Regions from separate parts of the Paenibacillus sp. FSL R5-0914 genome, predicted to be linked through region 4. Evidence: riboswitches for the same ligand, from Rfam matches in the RefSeq annotation. Region 4 holds a riboswitch; each other region holds the start of a gene.
The links. Region 4 has a riboswitch for cyclic di-GMP ahead of MKX60_RS02050 (anti-repressor SinI family protein). Riboswitches for the same ligand answer to the same signal wherever they lie in the genome.
Positions count from the first base shown of each region.

Region 1: another riboswitch for cyclic di-GMP. It lies ahead of MKX60_RS04745 (NPCBM/NEW2 domain-containing protein); the one in region 4 lies ahead of MKX60_RS02050 (anti-repressor SinI family protein).
Region 2: another riboswitch for cyclic di-GMP. It lies ahead of MKX60_RS00735 (transglutaminase-like domain-containing protein); the one in region 4 lies ahead of MKX60_RS02050 (anti-repressor SinI family protein).
Region 3: another riboswitch for cyclic di-GMP. It lies ahead of MKX60_RS13230 (thiamine pyrophosphate-binding protein); the one in region 4 lies ahead of MKX60_RS02050 (anti-repressor SinI family protein).

Region 1 covers NZ_JBBORH010000001.1:1,086,824-1,091,799, reverse strand. Annotated here, with positions in the region: gene MKX60_RS04745 (NPCBM/NEW2 domain-containing protein) at 1-2,861, opposite strand, end outside; cyclic di-GMP riboswitch class I at 3,016-3,102, opposite strand; gene MKX60_RS04740 (hypothetical protein) at 3,260-3,832, opposite strand; gene MKX60_RS04735 (EAL domain-containing protein) at 3,942-4,829, opposite strand.
Region 2 covers NZ_JBBORH010000001.1:186,672-191,647, forward strand. Annotated here, with positions in the region: rRNA gene MKX60_RS00730 (16S ribosomal RNA) at 1-1,228, opposite strand, end outside; gene MKX60_RS00735 (transglutaminase-like domain-containing protein) at 1,601-2,410, opposite strand; cyclic di-GMP riboswitch class I at 2,424-2,504, opposite strand; cyclic di-GMP riboswitch class I at 2,613-2,693, opposite strand; gene MKX60_RS00740 (class D sortase) at 2,818-3,468, opposite strand; gene MKX60_RS00745 (GtrA family protein) at 3,503-3,907, opposite strand; gene MKX60_RS00750 (glycosyltransferase family 2 protein) at 3,897-4,877, opposite strand.
Region 3 covers NZ_JBBORH010000001.1:3,002,631-3,007,606, reverse strand. Annotated here, with positions in the region: gene MKX60_RS13240 (helix-turn-helix transcriptional regulator) at 1-696, shown strand, start outside; gene MKX60_RS13235 (methyl-accepting chemotaxis protein) at 819-2,069, shown strand; cyclic di-GMP riboswitch class I at 2,261-2,356, shown strand; gene MKX60_RS13230 (thiamine pyrophosphate-binding protein) at 2,475-4,118, shown strand; gene MKX60_RS13225 (carboxymuconolactone decarboxylase family protein) at 4,129-4,497, shown strand; gene MKX60_RS13220 (hypothetical protein) at 4,536-4,886, shown strand; gene MKX60_RS13215 (3-oxoacyl-[acyl-carrier-protein] synthase III C-terminal domain-containing protein) at 4,938-4,976, shown strand, end outside.
Region 4 covers NZ_JBBORH010000001.1:480,344-485,319, reverse strand. Annotated here, with positions in the region: gene MKX60_RS02055 (2-oxoglutarate dehydrogenase E1 component) at 1-1,746, opposite strand, end outside; cyclic di-GMP riboswitch class I at 2,217-2,301, shown strand; gene MKX60_RS02050 (anti-repressor SinI family protein) at 2,328-2,483, shown strand; gene MKX60_RS02045 (helix-turn-helix domain-containing protein) at 2,684-3,013, opposite strand; gene MKX60_RS02040 (TasA family protein) at 3,173-3,793, opposite strand; gene sipW (signal peptidase I SipW) at 3,885-4,472, opposite strand; gene MKX60_RS02030 (hypothetical protein) at 4,474-4,976, opposite strand, start outside.

The DNA of each region.
Region 1 (4,976 bases), 610 kb from region 4:
TCCATACTGAAGCTTAAGGTGTTCGATTTAGCAGTAGTGTTAGGCGTGATATTAACCTTTATCGCAACATTCTTATCTGCTATTCCTGTTCCCTCATAATGAACCACTGAATTGTTTAAATACCAGAGCTTTTTCGGTGCTGGGTATTTAGCTAACTTCTCTTTCGTTTCAGGATTCACAGTGAAGCCATGTCTGGCAAAATAGCTACTTAAGTCTAACCCCAGCACTTCAGAGGAGAACTCCACCAAATACTGCTGCTTGGAATTGTCGCCGTTCGGAAGGGAGACCTTCCGCTCGCGGTACAGCTTGGTCAGTTCTGTCCAGTAACCCGGATGCGCCAATTCTAACTGCCAATAGGCACCGAGCTGTGCAAATAAGCCCTGCTGATTCATAACCACTTTATTTTCTTCGATTACATATTTATAAATATCACTTTCAAAAGGAATACGAGTATCCATCGAGTCCGCATAGACTGACATCAGCATAGACACCATATTATTGGTTACTTCACCATATTCTCGTTCACCCATCGCCAAGCGATGCCCTATTTCATGATTCAATCCCCAGCCTGGATAGACTTTGTTAAAATCACCTAACATCGTCCCTACGGTCCCAATTTGTATCCCTGTATGATCTCCCGCTGCATACATCGCACCATAAGGCTGCATCAATCGGATGTTCTCACGAATTAGCTTCGCATCATGAATCACACTACTGCCATCCAAGCCATAGAAGTCAAAGATCGTCTTCATCCAAGTATCATAGCCGGTGACGGTACCCAGCGGATCATTTTCTTGCGTAATAAACTTGTTATAAGCTTCTGTCGCAGTTCCTGTGAAAATAACATGATCGCTGACCATTTCCACCACATCGATGAGCTCGCGATCTTGAACATTCGGATGCGCTGCCTTATCTTCATCTAATTTTTGTTTATAGGTGGTTAAGAAGGCTTTAAATTGTTCAGGATCTGTAGTCTTGGTCATCATAGGGATCTTGGTAAGCCCCTCGAACCGGATCATAGGTGCTTTACCTTGTTCCTCTGCTGTATATGGATTGACGATATACACTGTACCGCCTTTAGTCACTTCATGTGCATAATAACTATTCGTAGCAAATTCAGGAACGGTTATAATGTTCTTACCTGGACGCAATTGCACACCTCTAGCCCAAACATTCCAAGCCGCCTCTTGTTGAGAAAAGACTAAAGAAGGTAGTTTATCGCTCGAAGCTGCGTCCACATAAACGTTGATTGTATCTCCAGGCATTGCAACGAGACCTGTAGGCTGGTTGTTCGTACCGAAACCAATTCTCAGATTTTCCTGCGCATGCTTTTTCATATCTCCACGTTGTTCCGCCTCAATGATGGTGCCTTCGGTTTGAACTTCACCATTCACTAGCTTCTTAGCTAAATCCAAAGAATCTTTCAGGATTGGATAGAGCGGATGTACTTTTGCCGCTTCTTCTAATTCGTTGATTGCTTCGACGCTATTATAAGCAGGAACAACCGCACTCATCGTGCCATCTGTGAAAATACCATTTACAGCTTCACTTACTTTATCCTCTGTATAAAATCTAAATTCAGCTGCAAAGGGTCTGTTGATATTGGCTTTTGTGAACTTGAATTTCAATCTTTTAAACTTCGTAGGTTCGAATTTAAACTCCAGAAAATCATTCGTACTAGTCGCGGTTCCGCTAGATACGAGCTGGAAGGTTTCTCCCTTACTTGTTTCTGATGCATAAATTTCAAAAGCCTCTGGGAAGCCTTTACGATTATCTCTAGCCAGAAAAGCCAATCTATCTAGTACTTTCGCTTGCGCTAATTCAAACACGACTTCATTCGTGAAGCTGTCATCATTGTTTTTGTTCGTTTCCCAGTGTGTATTCGGCTGGTCATCGAGCATGTATTCCGGTTTCGTACCTGGATAGCTCCCACCGTTCACCGTTACTTTTGATACATTAGAGTTAGGCATTCTATAAGCTTCGCTATAGGCATTTTCATATGCTGTACCATAGCCTTTTAGCTTCGAAACCTTAGCCGCTGTTGCCTCTATTTGATGATTCTCCAGCAGTACTTTTGCATTCTCTATATCTGCTTGAAACTGCGCGTACAGTGGATGTGTCTGCACTTCTTGTTCTAAAGCCGTTAATTTCCCCACCGTATTAAATGCTGCGCTAACTTGACTCAAGGTATCATCTGTAAATAAATTTTTCATTTTAGCGGATACGGTATCTTCTTTGTAAAAAGAAAACTCAGCCGCACTCGCCCAATCTTGGTTAGCTTTTTTGAAGACAAATTTAAGTCTCTTGAAGGCTGTGGGTGCAAACTGAATCTCTACTACGTCACCTGCTCCGCCTTTATATTCTCCAGAGGATACTAGCGTATAATCGCCTGCATCCGTAGTTGAACCATAAATATCAAATTCCTGAGCAAACCCCTTCCCCTTTGCACTGGATTGTCTTGCAGCATATACGATTCTATTTAATTCAGTGGACTCATTGAAAACAAAGACAACCTCATTCGTAAACGTTGAACTGTTCGGTTTGCCCGTTTCCCAATGCGTACTCATATCGCCATCCATAGCCTTAGCTATAGGTGAACCTGAGTAGTTGCCACCGTTATTGGTAATGGATTTAATATTCGCAGGATTCATTCTAAAAACATCATTATAAGCGCTTAGGATAGCCTTGCCGTACAGATCAAACGGAATAACTGACGCATTGCTGAATAGGTCAGCCTTGCTTTGTACTACAGTGTTCACTACACTTACCTTGCTTACATCACTTGCTAAAACATAACCTGCCTCACTCGAAAAACTAGCTAACATGGCTGCCGATGTAGCGATCGCAATCATTTTTTTCATCTTTTCTACCCCCCAGATGTAATATGAATCTCTTCCGTGCCTAAAAATAGGCACAAAAAAAACTACCCCAAAAGAGTAGCTTGATTGCGTATAAAGTCGCATAAAAACTAAGACTTAATTTTTATTAAACTTTAACAAAAAGCGTAATACACTCTTTGGCAGCTGGCTGACAATAGTTATGATAACCTTAGTCCCTATAGCTTTGCGTCCCTACATTTCCATAGGTTTGCCTATGAAGTTTCGAATACATTACAAAGAGTAACATAACGCTACATCTGATCGCATGATTAATTGGTATGAAATCCGAATAGGTAATTGCAATTACTTTTTCTATCGTGATAGATATTCTTTATCGACTATCCCGGAAGAGAGAGGAACCTTTAGGACTGGAGGTCTACTTAACTCCCCGCACCAAACAAACGCCGGAACCAATTCCACACATCGCCCGTGATGGGAATTAACCCGAAGCCATGCTCGCCAACTGCGATTAGACCATATGCCCATTGGCCAATAGCTACTGCTCCCCCAGCAATCCGTCCTATGGCTACCGCCCCAAATGCCGTATCACCTATGGCGACAGCTCCCAACGCTTTTTCGGCTATCGCGATCGCGCCTACAGCCACTCCTGCAATGGCAATCGCTCCAGCTGCGAAGCCAAGCCAGCTAATTGCTATCGCTCCAAGGGCTAACCACATTCCTAGTGATATTGCACCCACGGATAGAACCCCTACGCTTATCGCACCTATGGAAATCAAGCCTACAGCTACATCTCCAATAGCAATTAATCCAACAGCTGTCTTCACTTGTGGCTTGCTTCCGTGACCATACCCCTGACCTGAGTATCGACCCAAATTGCTGCGAATACTTACCACCGGAAATGATGGAGACGGCCATTGATAATCAATTTCTCGTCCACCTAACCCTCTAGAATCCGCCCAGTGTGTGATGTACTTATGCCATTTCATATCCATCCCGTCCCCCTTCTCAATTACCTTAATTATACAACCCCGGGGGTTGGCTGTACTCAGACTCTGACCTGAAATTCATCTCATCCTCTAGACGGAGTTATACTCATTAGGATCACTGTTTGGGAATCGGATCAGGCTTTCCAAATAAATATCCCTGAAACAACTGATAACCACTCTGCTTAAGCCATTCAAAGTCCTCTCTAAACTCCACACCTTCTGCTAAAGGAACGGATTGGATTTCTAAAGCTTTTTCTAAAAATTGTTTAGCTATTTCCTGTTTGTTCAGATCGCTGGACACACCCTGAACATATTTCATATCCAGCTTCATGTAATGGGGTTTAAGCTCCAATAACATCTCGATCGTGCTGAAGCCCTCGCCAACATCATCTAAAGCGTATTCAAATCCCCGATCCTTGTAATATGTCAAAATAGCTTTCAAATGAGCGAGATCATCCACTTTCTCCGTCTCAACAACTTCAAAGACAAAAAGAGAGGGATCGACGCCTAATTGATTGGCCAGTTCAACGGTTGATCTTAAGCAGAACTCTGGCGCGTAGATCGACGTTGGGATAAAATTAATAAACGTTTTTTTATTTAAGGGTGCAGCATATTTTACAGCAGTCATTCTACATAACCGGTCTAAAGCATATAAACGCCCACGATTCCGTGCCGCCGCAAAAACCTCATTAGGATAGATAAGGGACCCATCTTCTTTTTTAAATCTGGATAGGAGCTCGTATGCAAAAATCTCTTCCCGTACGTTCACAATCGGTTGGAAGTGACAAGTAACTAAGCCCTTAGTTATAACCTCATCAATCCACTCCATATCAAGCACAGTGGGTAATTCGGATAGAGGTCTCCATGTTTGGTCATCTATACGGAATTCAAACTGCTCCGACTCCATATGGTCATTACAGAAATCTAGAAAATCCCGCACCCCAGCCTCCTTAATCGTAATCACATTTTCTTCTACCTTATGTATCGTATTACTTCTACTCAAGTGATGAATAACCTCCGGTAAAATCCTTAGATTAAGCTCACCATGAGCCTTGATTTCAAAATTCAGCTCTCTTACTACACAATGATTACATGCCACATTCATAACCCCTTTAATAATCAATTCTCTGAAAAAGATCCCGGAACTGCT
Region 2 (4,976 bases), 290 kb from region 4:
CATAAGGGGCATGATGATTTGACGTCATCCCCACCTTCCTCCGGTTTGTCACCGGCAGTCACTCTAGAGTGCCCAGCTTAACCTGCTGGCAACTAAAGTTAAGGGTTGCGCTCGTTGCGGGACTTAACCCAACATCTCACGACACGAGCTGACGACAACCATGCACCACCTGTCTCCTCTGTCCCGAAGGCCTCCACTATCTCTAGTGGATTCAGAGGGATGTCAAGACCTGGTAAGGTTCTTCGCGTTGCTTCGAATTAAACCACATACTCCACTGCTTGTGCGGGTCCCCGTCAATTCCTTTGAGTTTCAGTCTTGCGACCGTACTCCCCAGGCGGAGTGCTTACTGTGTTAACTTCGGCACCAAGGGTATCGAAACCCCTAACACCTAGCACTCATCGTTTACGGCGTGGACTACCAGGGTATCTAATCCTGTTTGCTCCCCACGCTTTCGCGCCTCAGCGTCAGTTACAGCCCAGAAAGTCGCCTTCGCCACTGGTGTTCCTCCACATATCTACGCATTTCACCGCTACACGTGGAATTCCACTTTCCTCTTCTGTACTCAAGTCACCCAGTTTCCAGTGCGACCTCAGGTTGAGCCCAAGGTTTAAACACCAGACTTAAATGACCGCCTGCGCGCGCTTTACGCCCAATAATTCCGGACAACGCTTGCCCCCTACGTATTACCGCGGCTGCTGGCACGTAGTTAGCCGGGGCTTTCTTCTCAGGTACCGTCACTCCGGTAGCAGTTACTCTACCGGACGTTCTTCCCTGGCAACAGAGCTTTACGATCCGAAAACCTTCATCACTCACGCGGCGTTGCTCCGTCAGACTTTCGTCCATTGCGGAAGATTCCCTACTGCTGCCTCCCGTAGGAGTCTGGGCCGTGTCTCAGTCCCAGTGTGGCCGTTCACCCTCTCAGGTCGGCTACGCATCGTCGCCTTGGTGGGCCGTTACCCCACCAACTAGCTAATGCGCCGCAGGCCCATCCCTCAGTGACAGATTGCTCCGTCTTTCATTCTTTCTTCAGGAGAAAAAAGAAATTATCCGGTATTAGCTACCGTTTCCGGTAGTTATCCCAGTCTAAGGGGCAGGTTGCCTACGTGTTACTCACCCGTCCGCCGCTAAGTTACTTTGAAAGCAAGCTTCCAAAGTAACTCCGCTCGACTTGCATGTATTAGGCACGCCGCCAGCGTTCGTCCTGAGCCAGGATCAAACTCTCCAATTAGTATTGAAAAGAGCGATATGCTCATTTTGAAACATCTGACGAGAAAATTAATTCTCTAAATTTTGGATTTCACTTTCGTGATTTCCTACTCACTCGTTGTTCAGTTTTCAAAGATCAAGTTCTCGTTGACGCCGTTTAATGTCTCAGCAGCAACTCTTATAATATATCATGTTGTTCTCAGTAATGCAAGCTTTATTTTTCGAAAGCCGTTTATATAACTCTCTCAAACATTGCCTGTACGCTGTCTAACAACGCTTAACTATAATAACCTATCTATTCATAGAAAAGCAACCCCTAATAGAAAAATAAACAACTAGCTTAATAATTAAGCTAGTTGTTTATTTAATAGAGTTATGAATCTAGCGATGCAAATTAATAGTATTTTGCTGCAGTATACTTACTTGAAGCCTTAATAAAATCCGTATTCTTCTTACTCTTCGCTGACGATGCATCTACCGTTGTATCAATAGTAACCCATTTCCCATCCATCAACACTTCATTCCATGCATGGTATTGCGTAACGTAGCTAGTATTCCCCATCACCAATTTAGCAGGCACATCTACACTACGCAGCATTGCGGCAAAAAGAGAAGCATAGTCATAGCAGATTCCTTTTTTAGTATTCAAAGTGTTGTTAATGTTCGGAATGTAATCTGTTGTTACGTTATTAGCAAGAGAATAATCGTATTGTACATTAGCAACTATATAGTTATAGATTGCCTTAACTTTCTCTTCATCTGTTGTTTTGCCTTTTGTAAGCTCTTTTGCCTTAAGGATCGCTTTATCAGAAGAACTCCATTTCACATTCTGTACGGAGCCCAAATATACGGAGTTCGAGTCACTCATGGTTACGTCTACTACTTCGGAATATAACGCTTTGTATTTATTGCCGGTTGTGTTCTCAAGAACAGAAACCTTATAAGTACCATTACCTTGTTGTAAAGGGAAGTCCTCAGCTTGTCCAGAAGCATATAAGTTATATGTATAGCTGCTGTTGTCTTTAGTGATCATGAGTTTGATTCTTTTATCTTTCGGAATATCATAGTTAATTCCAATAACACCTTGAGCCACTTTCGATGTAATCAACCAGCTTGCATCTACACTTGCGGCTTGAGCTGTGCTTACCGGAACCGCAGTAATCAGTACGAACAGCGCCACCATCATAAAATAAACCTTTTTCACGGATAAAACCCCTTTCGGTAGCTGGCTGCCATCCTTTCGGGAAGGCCCTTTAGCTTTGCGTCCCTACCTTTCGATAGGTTTGCCGTTATCGTATAAGCTCTATCTGTTCTAATTTCACTAGACAAATTAAGAGAATCAGTCCAAGTAGAAATATGAATCTAAGATTCTTATATATTTTATAAAAACAAAAAAAGCCTCTTCATTCGGTAACTGGCTGCCATCCTTACGGGAAGGCCCTTTAGCTTTGCGTCCCTACCTTTCGATAGGTTTGCCGTTTATCGTGTTTAGCTTTTATAGTCTTATACTACCATATTTATCCTCGTAAACAAGAACAAAATTGCTAGATTTACTATTATTTTATAGTTATTTCTCTGTATTTGAATTCTCTTGTTATTTCTCGTCAACGATTAGGAAAGCTTGGCATGAACAATCAAACGATGTGTAGGATCTACTAGTGGGTCACACGTAATTAGAGTAAGAATTTTATCTTTGTTATTCCCGTCTAGAACAGACACATCACTAGGAAGTACAACAGAAATATCATAAACCTCGTAATTATAGGTCTGATCGCTAGTCTTTACCGAAATCGTATCCCCAATCACAACCTCATTCAATCTGTTAAACAATCTGCCCGTAGTTCTAGCTCTATGTGCAGCTATTGCGGCGTTCCCTATTTCTCCTATTGGAGTTGTTTCTTTCATATGGGCCGCCGCATGCTTCATATTCGCTTTAGTAGCCCCTTCTAATACTGGCAGCTTCAGATCGATCTTATCGATCTCAATTAATGCGATAACTTTGCCACCCACTTCAATTTCCGGTTCCGGCTTTTCTGTTTCTTGCGGCTGTGCTTGTGCATCTAAAGCTGATTCCTCAGCTAGTAGCTGAGTGACCTCGGCATATCTGCTCTTCAGATCAGGTGGTGGAGTACTTTCACTGGTGCTCAGTTCAGCCGATTCTAATAGCTTATCCTGCTGCCAGTCGTTATACCATTCGTTAGCTTTTGGATAGAGCATGATAAGGATCCCCGCCAGTATGAGCACATACGAGAATTTACGCATGATTTTCACCTCCGTAGATTGGTTCTACTGAACTTTAGAATACCCATTTACGACTTCCGAAGAAGTTAATGATCACCGTCACAAACGTTACTAATACCTTAGAGATCAACACTTGAATGCCTAGTTTGTCAGTCAACAGATGCATTAGCAACAACGATATTCCGAGTACTACCAGATTCAGTACGATAAACTTCAGCAACTGCGTCTTATCAAAACCCTCTTTATTGCCACGATCACGATCCTTGAAGGTTACTTTTTTATTCAATATAAAGCTGTTCGCTGTCCCTGCACTATAAGAAATCACCTGTGCCAACGCATATACCATCCCAAGTGAGTTCAGTAATGTGAAGATTACGAAATCAATGAGGGTATTTACCAGACCTACAGCATTAAATTTGAGAAACTGTATGAAAGCAGTCCGAAAGTTCTTATCTGACATCTTTGTAATCCTTCCGGTGATCCACTTCTTCTTCGTTACGATATCCTATGGTCTCACTGACAATATACAACGGTCTATCCTTAGACTCGTCATAAATTCGTCCAATATACTCACCGATTACACCTAACAGCATCAGAACGATACCGTTAAAGAGCAAATTGACCCCTACAATGGAAGCCCAACCTGGAACCGTCCATGAGGTGAAAAAGATTCTTTGAAACAATACGAAGAATAAATAGAGAAAGCTCGAGAAGGAAAGAAAGAATCCGACATACGTAGCAATCTTAAGTGGCTTATGCGAAAAGGAAGTGATCCCATCCAGCGCAAAACGAATCATTTTCTTAAGAGGATACTTAGTTTCTCCTGCAAATCGTTCTTCCCGCTCATATTCCACCATCGTCTGCTTGAAGCCGACCCAGCTCACTAAACCTCTGACATACCGGTTTTTTTCCTTGAGACCTCGCAAGACATCACATACCTTACGATCAATAAGACGAAAATCACCTGTGTCCGTGGGAATGTCTACACTTGTCATGCTGCTGAGCAATCGATAAAAGATCTTGGCCGTTACCTTTTTGAACATCGTTTCTCCACGGCGCTTCAGCCGCTTCGCATACACAACGTCATAGCCCTCTTTCCACTTCTCGATCATTTGCAAAATGACCTCCGGTGGATCTTGAAGGTCAGCGTCAATAACAACAACCGCTTGACCTTCGGCATAGTCCATGCCAGCTGTAATCGCTACCTGATGTCCGAAATTACGCGAGAAGTCAATTAGCTTGACGCATTCATCCCGATCACTGATCTCCCGAATCATCTGGGCCGAACGATCACGACTTCCGTCATTAACGAAGACTAGCTCATAAGTATCGCCGCATTCGTCCATTACTTTTTTCAAACGTTCGTAAGTAACGCTAATTACTTGCTCCTCATTGAACATGGGTACAATTACACTATATCTGGCTTTCACCTTTATTCCTCCTAAAAGCTTTATGGAGCGTTACATCTTTCTGTACTTCATAATAACGCTGTAAGCATAAACTTATTGTTATAGATATTTTTAAAAAAT
Region 3 (4,976 bases), 2.5 Mb from region 4:
ATAATGAATGATCTGGGGATACAAGACGACTACTCTTCCGCTCTTCTCAAACTAGAGGCTGCATCCTCACATCGACTTAGTAACCCAGCAAATTACCTAAGCGAGCGTATTCATATTGATGGCGCCAGTTGGCATCCTTCGGATGAGACTTATCCGTTCCTTTCTGTACTGCAGAGAGCACTTTGGGAGGACCGCAAAGTAAAAATCACTTATCTCCGGAGCAACGAGACAACGGTCCGTTTCATTGAACCTCTTGGGTTAGTTGCAAAACGCGGAGTATGGTATGTCGTAGCCAAAAGCAAAGATGAACTACGGACCTTTCGTGTGTCCAGATTAGTTAACGTTGAGGAGACTCATGAGTGGTTTAAAAGACCTGATGACTTTGATTTAAAACAGTACTGGGAAGAGTCCACCACTGCCTTTAAAGCAGCACTGCCAAAGTATCAAGTAAAGCTAAGGGTTAGAACATCTATCTTAAAAGAATTACAGCGAGAAAGATTCGTCTCTGTCCAATTGATAGAGCCAACTAGCAAAGCAGAGTGGGTAAACGTAGATGCCGAATTTAATACGATCGAGTCGGCCTGCCGGATAATCCTTTCTTTTAGTCCCTCGGTTATTGTACTTTCACCGCAAGAACTTTTAGAGATGGTAAAGTCTGCTATCGCAAAAATTTCCGCTATTTATGAGGATTTTTGACACGAAATCTAAAGAACTACTCCGAAAAGAAGATTTATGTCAGTTCTTACTATAGACCAATCACCTTTAAATCCCATATAATAACACCAATACATAATATTAATAAGGAGGACATTATACCAATGAACTGGATGCATAAACTTCCGTTAAAACAAAGAATTGTTGCCGGATGTTACCTCGTTGCCGCACTATTTGCTATTCCTGTTTTAGTTACTTTTATGATCTTAGGCAACATTATTTTGGGTATTGTTCTAATCGTAGTTCTTGCTGCTCTAACTTTCCCCGTGGCCCGCTTTATCGAGAGAACGCTTACATCTTCTTTTGATGACATCGCGAATGTATCTCATAGTATTTCAAAAGGGGATTTTACTAGTAGAGCCGATGAGAACGGGTCTATGGGGGACGTAAGTCGTTCCTTTAATACTATGATTGACAAGCTCAAGAAGATTTTGACAGAAGCATCACAAATCACTCGTCAAGTTATGGATGCAAGCCGTGGAATCGAAGATAAGAATCAGAATTTGAAAATTGTCATGGCACAGGTAGCCTCTTCGTCTAACGAGCTAGCTCTTGGTGCAAATGAAATATCTACGGATATCGCTGAAATGACAGAATCTATTAAAGATATTGAGAATAAAGTATCCAATTATACGAACTCAACGAAAGAAATGAACAGACGTTCAATACATACATTAGAACTAGTTGAACAAGGACGGCAGTCCGTTGATACTCAAGCTGAAGGCATGCGCAAAAACATCCAGGCTACTCAAAAAGTAGCTGATACTATCGAAGCCCTGTCTCATAATGCTCGCGGAATTACGATGATTACAAAAACCATCACAGAGATCGCTGAGCAGACCAACCTCTTATCGCTGAATGCCTCCATCGAAGCAGCACGCGCCGGAGAGCATGGTCGAGGTTTTGCTGTAGTCGCACAGGAGGTTCGTAAACTTGCCGAAGAATCAACGGCTTCAACGAAGGAAGTCTTTGGCTTAGTTCGGAGCATCGAAACTGATATCAAACAAGCGATTGACAATATCGCTATCAACGAAGAAGTCGTACAGGTACAGAATGAGATGATCACTCAATCTGCTCATATCTTTGCTCAAATTGTGCAAAGTGTGCAGTATATTACCGAGCAAATCTCTTCCTTCTCTGCTGAAAGTGATCTGATGTTGGAAAGTGCCTTGAAAATCTCAAGTGCAATAGAGAATATCTCTGCAATCACACAGCAAACCGCTGCCGGCACCGAGGAAGTATCCGCCGCTATGAATGAACAAATTAATGCCCTGCAGTCCGTTGCTGAAGAAACTGAGAAAATGACACAGGCTGTGTTTAATCTACAGAAGACTATCCATATTTTCAAGTTTTAAGTCACTTGCAAAAATATATAAACAAGTCCAAAAACTCCTCCTAAGTTTTGACTTAGGGGGAGTTTTTTTATATCTATTATTTCATAGGTTGGACAAGACTTTCGTCAAAATTCGAGTTAATTTGCGAAAATATATTGACAAAGGTTCTCTAGGAATATATTGTAAAGGAAAATTCTTCTTATAAATTTTAAAATTAATATTGGCAAAATCTTCGAAAGAGGATGACGCAAAACCATGGATCTACAGCCTCATTTTTAATCAGAGGCCATGACTGCCAGGTTGCAGAAAACCAAGACGACTGAACAATTGTTCAGTCTCTATGGCGATTTATGCCACCAACCTGTGCCCTAATTCAGAGCACAGGTTTTCTAATGTTTGATTTTAAAATAACAATCAACTTGTGAGGTGTATTTTTTGAAGACAGTCGCAGATTACATGTCGGAAGCACTACGGAACCTAGGTGTTACCCATTCCTTTGGTATTATCGGGAAATCCATTTGTCCTATTGTTCTTAAAATGGTAGATTACGGTATTGAATTTATTCCCGGGAGACATGAGTCCAGTTCCGGCTTCGAAGCAGCCGGGTATGCGCTTAAAACTGGAAAACTAGGTGTAGCTTTTGGTACTTCAGGTCCTGGTGGAACAAACCTATTAACTGCAGCAGCACATGCTAAGGCTAACAACCTACCTGTCCTATTTATTACTGGCCATCAATCTATTAAAGAGCTTGGAATCCCCCAATGTCAGGACTCTACCTCTTTTCTAGCTGATTTAGCTGATATGTTTAGACCTGCCACCTTATATAGCAAGCTTATTGAACGTGGAGACCACTTTAGCACAATCTTTAATCATGCCATATCCATTGCCTTGAGCGGTAATCGTGGTCCAGTTCACCTTTGTATTCCCTTTGATGTACAAACGGAATTGCTAGAGGAATGTAATATTGTAATCCCTGAACGCGAATCACTGGTTAGCCATGCTAATATCGACCGTGTACTTGATGCTATAAATAACTCTAAGAATCCAATAATTATCGCGGGTAAAGGCGTTAACCGCTCAGGAGCACATAGTGAGCTAATTCAATTAGCGGAAACATTTAATATTCCTGTAGTTACATCTCCAGGTGGTAAAGGGGCTATAGCTTGGGATCATCCACTCTATCACGGTCCAATTGGAGTAGGCGGTTGTACCCATGGGGATGACTTGCTGAATCAAAGTGATCTATTTATCGTTCTCGGCTCACGTTTAAGTGATATGACAATTTGTAATCTTAAAAGGGAAAATCATCCTGCAACATTAATTCAGTTTGATAGCGATCCGACTTTTGTCGGAAAAATATTGTTCTCTAAAACGATTCCAGTGACTGGAGATCTACGGGACAATCTAGTTTACTATCTCAATAATATTGACACGAACAACATCACAAAACGCGAAGCACCGACAAATTCCGATTATACCGAAGAGCCTCCGATTTTACCAAACCTTTCACTTGCATCGGTCTTGAGTACGATGAGTGATTTGATTCCTTATAACAGCACAGTCTTTGTTGATGATGGAAGTCACGGTTTCCATGCTGCGAAATGGTACAAGGTTAAGAAACCGGGCAGTTTTGTTTTCGATGCTTACTTTGCTTGTATGGGTAATTCCATCGGAATGGCGATTGGTGCAAAGGTTGCTGCTCCAGAAGAAACGATCTTCTGCATTACAGGAGATGGCTGCTTTATGATGCTAGGCGCAGAGATTAACGCTGCTGTCTGCAAGGATATTCCTGTCATATTCATTGTTGTGAATAATAAACAGCTAGATATGGCTCTAAAAGGTATGGAAAAAACTACAGGACGTATTGACGGAACTATCTACGAAGTCCCTATGGATGCTGTGAAATTCGCAGAATCACTAGGCGCTAAGGGTTACAAATGTGAGACAGCGGAGGAGTTCGAAACAGCCATCAAGGATGCTGTTGCCATCAACCGTGTTGCCGTCATTGAACTGCTAACAGACCGTGATGAGGTCCCTCCGACTGCTCACCGTACTTTGAACCTAAATTAGGAGGTCACTTATGAAAGACAATGTAAACAGTGGTCTGAACCACTTCACGAATCTCTCTGGAGACTACGGAGCTAAAGCACTGGCTCCGATTAAAGAACATTTCCCCGATTTGGCTGAATTTATTATGGGGAATGCCTACGGCGATATTTTTCAACGCAACACAATCGAAGCTGACTGGAAGGAAATCGCAGTTATCTCTGCCCTGATTTCGATGGGTCAGTTTGATCAATTGGGTGTTCATTATGTCATGGCTCTTCGTGTGGGAGTTACTGTAGAACAACTCAAAGGTATTCTATTACACTTAGTACCCGCTATAGGGGCACCTAGAATCATCACCGCTTTTAATATTCTTCTCGAAACGATTGAAGAAATAAAGTAACTATTTTCAGTAAAATTAAAATATCGGGAGATGTTAACGTGGGACAGTTTACTTTAAAGACAGACACTACTAAAAAAGTGATCAATATTGAGCTGGAAGGAACATTTTCTGAAGAAGATGGTCTGAAATCTATCCAAGCTTATCAACAAACTATTAATCCTATCACTCCAGCTGACTATGAATTACAAATCGACTGCAGAAAGCTAAACGTAACTGCTCCTGATGTTGTGCCTCTTTTGGAAGGTTGCTTCGTAATGTTTAAGAATGATGGATTTGTAAAAGTAAATCTAACCCTTGAGAATAACCCAATTCTTAAAATGCAGCTTGCTCGTCTGGGTCGTAAAGCAGGACTAGAAAACATCGAGATCATTTCCACCGTTACAGCTTAATTCTTCTTATAACTAAAAAAACTATAGAGTTTTTCAGGAGGATTCATTCATATGACCGGAATTCGTATTCAAGACATTGATATCTATCAT
Region 4 (4,976 bases):
AATTCGCTCCAGTTTCGGATAGACTTGGAATCCATCAGGTACGCTCAGTAGCTCACGATTAATCTCTTGCAGACTGGAGATCGGTACGGCTGTAGTGCCTGCCGCTGAGCGATCTGTATGAAGAGGAATGAAGGCCTTTGGTTCTTTTTTCTTGTGATTGCCTTCCTTCATACTATCGTACGCACGTTGCAATACGCCTTCTGTTTCAACGTGCATCTTTTGTACATCTTCAGCTGTAAGAATTTTTTCACGCTGTAGCCGCTCCGCATACACCTTGTAAACGGTTGGATGATTGCGTACCTTACCGTACACGATAGGTTGTGTAGTTTCAGGATCATCCATTTCGTTATGTCCATGACGACGATAGCCGATGAGATCAATAACGAAATCCTTTTTGAATTGATTGCGATATGCACTAGCTAAACGAACGGCTGATATACAGGCCTCAGGATCATCAGCATTGACATGGATAATTGGAATTTCATATCCTTTGGCGATGTCACTCGCATAATGCGTTGAACGGGAGTCTTCGCTTTCTGTCGTAAAGCCGATCCGGTTATTAACAATGATATGGATCGTCCCGCCATTCTGATAACCTTGAAGTTTGCCAATATTAAGTGTTTCTGCAACAATCCCTTCACCTGGAAAAGCGGCATCGCCATGCATCAGTACCGCCATAGCTTTACTGGTATCAATCTTCGGCAATCCGGCTGTGCTCCGATCTTCTTGAGCAGCACGAGTGAAGCCTTCCACGACAGGGTTGACGAATTCCAAGTGACTTGGGTTATTCGCTAGTGTTATTCTTGTGCGTACGGTTTCTCCTTCACGGACAGCGCGATCTGCACCCAGATGGTATTTCACATCACCCGTCCAGCCATAGTTAATGCCTGTAGAGCCTTCGGAAGGGAAAAGCTCCTTGTTCGGAGAATGATGAAACTCTGAAAATATAATGTCATAAGGTTTGCCCAAAATATGTGCAAGAACGTTGAGGCGACCACGATGCGCCATGCCCATCAGAATATGCTCTGCGCCGTCATGCGCAGCAGCGCGTACGATTTCATCCAGCATCGGTACGAGAGCGTCATTGCCTTCCAAGCTGAACCGCTTCTGACCCACAAAGGTTTTGTGGAGGAAGGTTTCGAATTGCTCTACTTGGATCAGGCGGTTTAGCAGCTCTTTACGTTCTGCATTATTTAAAGGCGCTGGTGAGCTTGTGGATTCTGCCTGTCTGTTCAACCATTTCAGTTCTTGTTCTTCATGCACATGCCCGAATTCATAGGCGATTGTCTTGGTGTAAGCCTGACGCATACGCTGAACTGCATCCCATCCGGTATGCACATCATTCGGCGCATTCTCCCAAATGAGCGTGGCAGGTAGTGCGAGCAGATCCTCACGAGTCAGCTCATAGGTTTCGAGTTCAAGATATTTAGCCATGGGATTGTGATCGCGCTCAAGCGGATCAATATCAGCGGCCATATGGCCATATATACGAATATTAGCGATTAGCTTGGAAGCTCTTACTGCCTTTCTAAGCCATTCGGTGTCTCCCGAAATGCGAGGCTGTGGAGCCGGTTCGCTATCCGGTGTTAGGGGTGGGGGACCCGAATTTGTAAAAAGCTCGCGATAATTATTCTCTACGGTGGAAGGATCTTTCACAAACTGTTCATATCTTTCTTGAATGTAGCCTAAATTGGGTCCGTAATACTTACTCCAAATGGATTCGTTATAGGGCTCTTTGGCTGCCATGAATACATCCTCCTTAACGGATGAACTCCATACGTGACATTTTGTGTCAACGCTTACTGGAGCTGTGATGATTGCGGTTTCATTTCTCATCTTATTGTGCTACTTTCCACACGTGTAATCAATTCATTCTTTCGTCCAATACGTTCGCAAAATGGTATGGGTTAGCTTGTTCTAATGAAAAGAACGCTGTTTCTTCTCATTACCCATTCCTAAGGCCCACTAAAATGATTCTAATATCCTTATTTTTAACTAATAGGGAAGGAAGTATCATTATATTGGCTTAATTAATTTTATGAATGGGACGAGTATCGTGTTAATAGGACAAGATATCGCACAAAATCGCTTCTATTTTTTGTTTTTTAATGGAAAAACTAATCAGAAATCGACACACTTTTCCACTTTAGTATAGTATAATGTTATTGCAGTTAGCGATTTTCATATATTCAAAGTAGATCCTTTCGTGTAAAGGGTCCAGTAAAAGGTAAACCTGCCGAAAGGCAGGGGCACAAAGTCGCGGGTCTAAGGTAGAAATACTATGACAGCCGGATTGCCTGGGGACTAAAATCTTAGGAGGAGATTTTTTGGACAAGTCCAACCAGGGAAGCAACAGAGAACAGCAGGTCATTGATCTAGACGTAGAGTGGGTCCATTTATTATTAGCAGCTAAGAAGGCTGGCATAAAGGCAGATGAAATTCGTCGCTTCTTTCATGAGAAGACTGTGCAAGCCGTGCAGTAATACATTCAGAGCATTAGATATCAAAAGAGCACAGCGATAACTCGCTGTGCTCTTTTTCTTTATATAAGAATCTATAAGTTTCAGACTTGGTCCTTATATTCTGCTAGAATTCAAACGCCTTCGCAGTCCATGTTAGGAGGCGAAGGCGCTTATGTTTAATAGTATGAGTAGAAGAGGATCTTATCAGGTCAGGTGGAATATTAATCCTTCTGATCAAGGCGCCATTTCTGGTAGTCCAGAAACTCCTTGAATTCGCGTTTGCTTATGCCTGAGGCCATAGCTTCCTGCACCAATCGGAACCATTCCGAATCTAAAGGTGACTCCTCAGCATCATTAGGTTCTCCATAGAGCAAAGCGTGGATGGATACCTGAAGCGCATCGGCGATCTTTTCGATAAACTGGATTGAAGGATTGGATTGGATGTTTCTCTCCACATTGCTAAGATACGACTTAGCAACATCCGCTCTGTCCGCAAGCTCAGATAGGGACAATCCCTTTTCTAGGCGGAGATGCTGGATACGTTGGCCCATATTTTGTGGCACTATGCTGACGCCCCTCCGTAATTTTTGTTATTAGTATAGCAAATATCAATAAATTCGACAAAGTTTATTGTAAAGAGAAGAGCAGCATCTACTTATCCGCTTTCCGGAATAAGAATCTGCTGCTCTTCGAATGGAAGACTTATTAGATTATTTAGCGGATCCAGCAGTTTGCTTACCTACGAAATCCCAAGTCAGAGTTAATGAATCTTTTTGGAAGTAGTTTTGCTCTTGGCCGTTATCAACAAATTCGAATTGAACGGTGAAGCTATCATTTGTGCCGGCCTTAATTCCAGATGCTTCGCTAGTACCCCAGATTGCATCAAGTCCAGTATTTTTTACGAGATCCGGTGTCTGAGTCTTCAAATCGGCCAGGGTAGTTTCCCAAACTACTTTCTCTTCACTACCAGGTAAGATGCCGCTTTTATCTTTATTCACCAGGAATTTAACTTTGATGGATTTTGCCAAATCGTTAGCGCCGTTGTTACCACCTACATCATTAATAGAGGTAGCTGTTTTGAGGAGGATCGAACCGATATCAAGTGTACCGTCATTTTTTAGTTTGAAGTCTCTTTTGATCGTATCGCCTGGCTTCAGATCCTTCAAATCAACGATAACAGAAGGATCAGAGTTCAAATCCAGTGTACCTGCTGCGAATGTAGCGGTGCTTTGTGCAGTGTCGCTAAAGTAAGCGAAAGTTCCTCCACCAATCAATGATAAACCCAGTGCTGCAGATGCTACGCCAAGACCCAATGTTTTTTTGATACCCATAATTAAAATTCCTCCTCGGTTTTTGTGGTTTTTTTATAAAAGTTATATATTGTAACTTCCGGTTCGTAAGCGGAAGCGGACAATCAACGGATTACTGTATTTCAGTTGGAGGTGGGGAGGTGGGAAGTATAGCAGCATTTTTCTTTTCGAGTGCAGCTACAGCCTTCCATGATGAATACAGGGCATAGAGCAGGAGCATCAAGCCTGGTACGATCATGAGCACAACACTTCCAGCTTTGGAAACTGCGAAATTCATAGCGTAACCTACGTAAGGTACGGTGACCCCGGTATACTCAGCTACAACATTCGTGGAACTGGTAGGGTTCATATCGGGCGCATCATTGTTATCGCCTTTCGTGCGATACATGGCTTCACCAGTAGCGTTGTTCATTGTTGCTTCTACAACACGGTGAGTAATGAGCAGGTTTTCTTCATTTCTAAAGGTGATCACATCGCCTTTTTTGAAGCGATTCATATCTCCTCCGGGTTTTAAAGCGACAATCGATCCGGTTTGAATCCCTGGTTCCATCGAACCTGAGAGTACCGATTTGATCTGGTATCCGAAGAAGGCAGGTTCACCGCCGGAGGCCTTTGATAAAACTACGGCTACCACCAGCAGAATGAATATCACAAGCATGATGCTCGATAATGTATTGTTGATCATTTTTTTAATCCGCATATTATTCGCCACCTTTAACTTGTTGAGGGTCCGAAGGGGCTGGTGTTGCTACCGGTGGGGAAGTGGTTGTATCTTCCGCTTTTGGCGCCTCCTGAGGAACCGCTTGCTGTGGTACATCTTTTGGAATCGTTAGCTCTTCACCAATTTCCGGAACGACCGGGTTAGTGGCTGGGGCTTCAGGCTGTTCTTTATTTATTTTCTCTGGAGCAGCTTCACCTGTCGGTGGAGTCACTTCCGATTTTGCTTTCTCCTCAGCTTCTTGCTTTTCTTTTTTCTCCAGTGCCAAACGTTCTTCTTCTTTCTTCGTTTGTTCCAGCGCCTCTAGTCGGGCTTTCTCAAGTGCTTCCAATTGTTGTTCACGGGTTTGACTGATCATTTGGAGCTGACTCTGAAGATTGCTGATTCCTGAAGTAGCCGATTCTTTAAGACCATTCATTTCAGTATTGAGATTTTCATAAGTGGAGGTAAGTTCGCTAGAGATATTTCCGGCCGGCTGACTAAAAG